Regions from separate parts of the Shewanella khirikhana genome, predicted to be linked through region 2. Evidence: predicted binding sites of a transcription regulator. Region 2 holds the regulator's gene; the other holds the start of a gene.

Region 1 (3,410 bases), 1.6 Mb from region 2:
CCAGTTTGTTGACTGGACCCACGCGGTATCCAAGACCCCCATGCTGAAAGCGCAGCACCCTGGTTATGAAACCTGGAAGCTGGGTACTCACGGTCAGAACAATGTGTCTTGTGTTGACTGTCACATGCCAAAAGTGACCAACGAGCAGGGCAAGAAGTTCACCGATCACAAAGTGGGTAACCCATTCGATCGCTTCGAAGAAACCTGTGGTACCTGTCACAGCCAGGACAAAGAGCACATGCTGACCGTCTACAAAGACAACAAGTCAAAAGTGATGGAGCTCAAAGGCAAAGCTGAAACTCAGCTGGTAGCCGCACACTTCGAAGCCGGTGCCGCCTGGAAAGCTGGTGCGACCGAAGAAGAAATGAAGCCAATCCTGACCAACATCCGTCACGCTCAGTGGCGCTGGGACTACGCGATTGCTTCTCACGGTGTGTCTGCTCACGCTCCTGCCGAAGCCCTGCGTGTCCTGGGTACTGCGGTAGACAAGGCGGCCAATGCCCGCGTACAGCTGGCGCAGCTGCTGGCCACCAAGGGTGTGAAACAGCCTATCGAACTGCCTGATATCTCTACCAAGGCCAAAGCTCAGGCTGCCCTGGGTATGGACATGGACAAGATGAAGGCTGAGAAAGAGAAGTTCAAGAAAGAACTGCTGCCCAAGTGGGAAGAAGAAGCCAAGGCTCGCGAAGCGACCTATAAGTAAGCAGCAAACCCCAAGCCTGCATACTCAAAGCCCCCGCATTGCGGGGGCTTTTCTTTGGCTGCGCTGCCACATCGGGCCTGTGGCGTGCAGGCTTTATTTAATGAGTTTCAGCAGCGCTCTGAAGCTGTCCCCCACCGCGTGGTGTTGCAGCTCAAACAGCAACGATTCCACATTGGTGAGCAGGCCACCGGCCTCGCGCATCATCTCCAGTCCCAACGCCTTGTTTTCGCTGGTGCGAGAGCCCATGGCATCGGCCACCAGATGCACCCCAAAACCATTGTCTAACAGGTCGCGACAGGTCTGATACACGCAGATATGGGTTTCGATGCCGCACAGCAGTACCTGCTTACGGCCGCTGGCCTGCAGCGCGTCACGAAAGGCATCGCAGGGCCAGGCGCTGAAGTGTTCCTTGGCGATGGGGCTTAGGCCTTCGAGCACCAGTTGCAGCTCTTCTGAGGTGGGGCCGAGCTTTTCGGGCAGCTGCTCCAGCCACAGTATGGGCATATCGAAAATACGCGCGCCGCTTATCAGGGTGATCAGTTGTTGGTGCAGCGCTTCCGAGCCTTGCATCAGGCGGGCGAGTTTTCCCTGAACATCTACCACAACCAGGGCCGTTTCGTTTGGGGTCAGCATGGGTTATCTCCTTTTTTGCTCCAGTAAACTCCTTTTCCCCGTCGATGCCAATAAGCCATAAGTCATATGCACCAGCTTGGTGCATAGGCTGCATAGCTGCACTTCAAATGTGCGTTTTTATGCACCAACTTTGGGGTGGGTAAAAGGTATTTTCAATAAAAACAGTGAGATGAAATCTTGGCCTGATGCTTGTAATTCCTATGCCAGAACAGACTGACAACGAAAACTGGAGGCCGGGATGAAACTGGTGAGTGCAATCATCAAACCTTTCAAGCTCGACGATGTGCGTGAAGCCATTGCGGGCATGGGAATAGAGGGAATGACGGTAACCGAGGTTAAAGGATTTGGCCGTCAAAAGGGGCATACCGAGTTGTATCGGGGCGCCGAATATCAGGTGGATTTTCTGCCCAAGATCAAACTGGATATCGCCACCAAGGCGGAAAACGTTGATCTGTTGGTGGAAGCCATCGTGAAGGCGGCTCACACCGGCAAGATTGGCGACGGCAAGATTTTTGTTATCGATCTCGAGCAGGCGGTGCGTATTCGTACCGGCGAAACCGACGACGAAGCACTGTAAGGGGGAGGGGAAATGGAAGAGTTAAGCAAACTGGGCCTGACCGTGGCCGAACTGAGATTTGCACTGGATACCTTTTACTTTTTGATATCCGGCGCGCTGGTAATGTGGATGGCAGCGGGTTTTGCCATGTTGGAGGCTGGCCTGGTGCGCTCCAAAAACACCACTGAAATCCTGACCAAAAACGTGTGCCTGTACTCCATTGCCTGTATCACCTACCTGATTGTGGGCTACAACATCATGTACGTGGACAACCCTGAAGGCGGCTGGTTGCCAAGCTTTGGTGCCCTGATTGGCAGCCAGGCGGCAGATGCCGACCACTCGCTGGAATCTGACTTCTTCTTCCAGGTGGTGTTTGTGGCGACCTCCATGTCCATCGTCTCCGGCGCCGTGGCTGAACGCATGAAGCTGTGGGCCTTCCTGGCCTTCTCTGTGGTGATGACCGCGGTTATCTATCCTGTTGAAGGCTTCTGGACCTGGGGTGGCGGCTTTGTCAGCGCGGCAGGTTTTGTGGATTTTGCCGGCAGCGGCATTGTGCACATGGCCGGTGCGGCAGCGGCGCTGTCCGGGGTGATTCTGCTGGGTGCACGCAAAGGCAAATATGGTCCCAAAGGCCAGGTAAACCCTATTCCTGGCTCCAACCTGCCGATGGCCACGCTGGGTATGTTTATCCTGTGGATGGGCTGGTTTGGCTTCAACGGCGGCTCGCAGCTGATGGTATCTGATGCGGCCAACGCTACCTCGGTAGGTAAGATTTTCGTGAACACCAACTCGGCTGCGGCTTTTGGTGCCATCTCGGCGCTGGTGGTGTGCAAAATGATTTGGGGCAAGGCTGATTTGACCATGATCTTAAACGGCGCCCTGGCTGGTCTGGTGGCCATTACAGCCGATCCTTTGTCACCCTCACTGGGGCTGGCGGCAGTGATTGGTCTGGTGGCCGGTGGTCTGGTGGTCTTTTCCATCGTGGGCTTTGACCGTGTGCGTATCGATGACCCAGTGGGCGCCATTTCGGTGCACGGCGTAGCCGGTATCTTCGGGCTGCTGCTGGTACCTCTGTCCAACAGCGACGCCACCCTCACAGGTCAGCTGTTTGGCATTGTCTCTATCTTTGCCTGGGTGTTCGGCGCTTCCTTTGTGGTGTGGCTGGTGCTCAAAAAGACCATGGGGATCCGCGTCAGCGAAGAGGAAGAGTACAACGGCATGGATGCGTCCGACTGCGGTATCGATGCCTATCCTGAGTTTGTGACGGTTAAGACTGCAGGCTAAGCACCAACAGTCTCAGCAATAACAGCAGGCCACGCAATTGGCCTGCTGTTTTGCGTTAAGGCGGGGAATAAGGCTTGCCGCTACTGCCTGGCAGCGGGATACTGGCTCAAAGCGCATACACAGGAGCCCCCATGAAACGGCTTACGCGAATGATGCCAGTAATGTTTGTCCTGGGTTCGACCCTGCCAGCCCTGGCCGGGCAGGTGGTGGTGCGAAACAGTGACGAGCCCTTCG
Region 2 (3,410 bases):
ACCAGCCTCAACCCCAGAAAGAGAAGCAGCAATGACGGCACTGACCCTGAAGGCCAGCAACCTCGCCAAGAGTTACAAGAACCGTCAGGTGGTAAAAGATGTCAGCCTCACGGTGAATACCGGTCAGGTGGTTGGCCTGCTCGGCCCCAACGGTGCCGGTAAAACCACCACCTTCTACATGGTGGTGGGTCTGGTACAGAGCGACAAGGGCAGTATTCACATCAATGACGATGACCTGACCCTCGACCCCATGCACCTGCGAGCCCGCAAAGGCATTGGCTACCTGCCCCAGGAAGCCAGCATCTTCCGTAAGCTATCGGTGCGCGACAACATCATGGCCGTGCTGCAGATGCGTAAAGAACTCAGCAGCGATGAGCGTGAAGAGCTGCTCGAGCAGCTGCTGGAAGAGTTCCACATCACCCACATCCGCGACAACGCCGGTATGTCACTCTCAGGCGGTGAGCGTCGCCGGGTGGAAATTGCCCGCGCACTGGCCGCCAATCCACGCTTTATCCTGTTGGATGAACCCTTTGCCGGGGTAGACCCCATCTCGGTTATCGATATCAAAAAGATTATCGAACAGCTGAAAAACCGCGGCCTTGGGGTACTGATTACCGACCACAACGTGCGTGAAACCCTGGATGTGTGTGAAAAAGCCTACATCGTCAGCCACGGCAGCCTGATTGCCGAAGGCACACCTGCCGAGATCCTGGACAATCAGCAAGTGCGTGCAGTGTACTTGGGTGAGCAATTCAGGCTATAGTTAAACAACAAAGCCTACCGTCTCATATCCGGTAAATCAGGGTGGCTATTGGCCGAAGAACCTGATAGATAAAAGCTTTCTACCTGAATTATTTAGTGAAGGATCCGCAGTACGATGAAAGCGTCGCTCCAGCTCAAACTGGGACAACAACTCACCATGACGCCACAGTTGCAGCAGGCCATTCGTCTGCTTCAACTCTCCTCGCTTGAACTGCAACAGGAAATTCAACAAGCCCTCGACGCCAATCCGCTGCTGGAAATGGACGACGATCGCCTCGATGGCGATCAGTACGATGCCGATGGCGGCGACAAAGACTTCGACGACAAATTCGATGAAGGCTCAGTATCAGCCAGCGCAGGAGATTCCGCTTCGGTAGAAACCTCCGAAGCCGTGACTCAGGAATCCATGCCGGATGAACTGCCCATGGACACTACCTGGGATGAAGTCTTCACCGCCGCTCCGGTTGCCGGCCCCGGCATCAGTCGCGACGACGACATGCCGTTTCAGGGCGAAACCAGCGAAGGCCTGTACGAACACCTCGAATGGCAGAAAAATCTCACCCCTTTTTCGGATACCGATTTGGCCATTGCCACCGCTATCATTGATGCCATTGACGAAAAGGGCTATCTGACCCAAAGCCTGGATGAAATCCTTGAGGCGGTGGGCGATGAAGAGGTTGAGCTGGACGAAGTCGAGGCTGTGCTCAAGCGCATTCAACACTTCGATCCCATTGGTGTTGCAGCGAGGGATTTGGCCGAGTGCCTGCTGATCCAGCTGGGGCAATTTGCCGCCGATACGCCGCATCTGGATAACGCTAAGCTGCTTATCCGTGAGCATCTGGACCTGATTGCCAACCGCGACTTCCGCACCCTGATGCGTAAAACCCGCCTCAAGGAAGAAGAGCTCAGAGACGCCATAGTGCTGATCCAGAGTCTGAATCCCCGTCCGGGCGAAAACGTCACCAGCACCAAGGAAGAGTACGTGATCCCTGACGTGTCGGTGAGCAAAAAGAATGGTCGCTGGGTGGTGGAGCTGAACCCGGATTGCATGCCTAAACTGAGTGTGAATCAGCAGTATGCTGCACTGGCACGCACCAGTCGCAATCAGTCAGATAGCCAGTTTATCCGCGGCCATCTGCAAGAGGCCAAGTGGTTTATCAAGAGTCTGGAGAGCCGCAACGACACCCTGCTCAAGGTGGCCAACTGCATAGTGCAATTCCAGCAGGGCTTTTTTGAGTACGGTGAAGAAGCCATGAAACCCATGGTGCTCAACGATATCGCCGAGGCGGTGGAAATGCATGAATCCACCATCTCCAGGGTCACCACTCAAAAGTACATGCATACCCCGCGGGGTATCTTTGAACTGAAATACTTTTTCTCCAGCCATGTCGGAACCGAAGATGGCGGAGAGTGCTCTTCTACTGCAATCCGCGCCTTTATCAAGAAACTGGTTGCAGCGGAAAACCAGAAGAAGCCGTTAAGCGACAGCAAGATGGCAGAACTTCTGGCGGAACAAGGAATCAACGTTGCCCGACGCACCATCGCCAAATACCGAGAGGCGATGCTGATACCACCGTCGAATCAGCGTAAGAGTTTGTAACCCAACCGAGGTCATTGGAGGAAAGTGTCTATGCAAATCAACCTGACTGGGCATCACATCGAAATTACTGACTCACTGCGTGACTACGTCGAGAGTAAATTCTCCAAGCTTGAACGCCATTTCGAACAGATCAATAATGTGCACGTTGTTCTCAATGTTCAGAAATTGCAGCAAATCGCAGAAGCTAAGCTTCACCTCAACGGAGGCGAAGTATTCGCCACCTCAGAACATGAAGACATGTACGCCGCCATTGACGCCCTGATTGATAAACTGGACCGTCAGGTAATTAAACACAAAGAGAAACTGACCAAACATTAACGATGGAACTAAGTACCATCCTGGCGCCGGAGTGCACTAGCTGTGCCACTCCGGGCAGCAAGAAAAAGGTACTGGAACTGATTAGCGATCTCGCCGCAGCCCAGTACCCTTCCCTCTCTTCCCAAGAGATCTTTGAAAGCCTGCTGGCCCGCGAAAAGATGGGTAGCACCGGCATTGGTAATGGCATTGCCATTCCCCATGGTCGCCTGGGTAGTATCGATAAACCTCTCGCCGTACTCATCAAATGCGAAGAAGCCATTGGCTACGATGCCATCGACAAGCAGCCGGTGGACATTCTGTTCGCCCTGTTGGTGCCATCAGACCAATGCCAACAGCATCTGAGTACCCTGGCAGCCATGGCCGAAAAGCTCAACGACCGTCAGGTGTTGAAGCAATTGCGTAAAAGCCATGATGAAAAGGAACTCTACCAGGTAATCACAGGATGAAACTCGTCATTGTTTCCGGCCGCTCCGGCTCAGGGAAATCCGTTGCCCTGCGGGTATTGGAAGACTTGGGCTATTACTGCGTCGATAACTTGCCGCTGACCCTGATGGGCCCCTTACTGGAGCAGCTCAAAGGCAGCAGCGACAAGGTCGCCATCAGTATCGACATTCGCAATATGCCTGAGCAGGAAAAAGCGCTGGAACAGGAGCTTGCCAAACTGCCACCCGGGGTTGAGCTCACCAGTTTCTTCCTCAACTCCAGCGATAAAGTGCTGCTGAAACGCTAC

Evidence for each region. The regulator sigma-54, encoded in region 2, starts transcription at its own class of promoters, with help from an activator protein. The targets are predictions, from matches to a motif close to GTTGGCACGNNNNTNGNNT.
Region 1: a site for sigma-54 is predicted at 1,513-1,531, ahead of STH12_RS00885 (P-II family nitrogen regulator). Genes of this name have one in related genera too.

The regions. Positions count from the first base shown of each region.
Region 1 covers NZ_CP020373.1:220,246-223,655, forward strand. The annotation lists gene nrfA (ammonia-forming nitrite reductase cytochrome c552 subunit) at 1-703, shown strand, start outside; gene STH12_RS00880 (hydrolase) at 797-1,336, opposite strand; gene STH12_RS00885 (P-II family nitrogen regulator) at 1,575-1,913, shown strand; gene STH12_RS00890 (ammonium transporter) at 1,926-3,176, shown strand; gene STH12_RS00895 (hypothetical protein) at 3,308-3,410, shown strand, end outside.
Region 2 covers NZ_CP020373.1:3,401,679-3,405,088, forward strand. The annotation lists gene lptA (lipopolysaccharide transport periplasmic protein LptA) at 1-35, shown strand, start outside; gene lptB (LPS export ABC transporter ATP-binding protein) at 32-763, shown strand; gene STH12_RS14940 (RNA polymerase factor sigma-54) at 878-2,362, shown strand; gene hpf (ribosome hibernation promoting factor) at 2,393-2,680, shown strand; gene ptsN (PTS IIA-like nitrogen regulatory protein PtsN) at 2,683-3,126, shown strand; gene rapZ (RNase adapter RapZ) at 3,123-3,410, shown strand, end outside.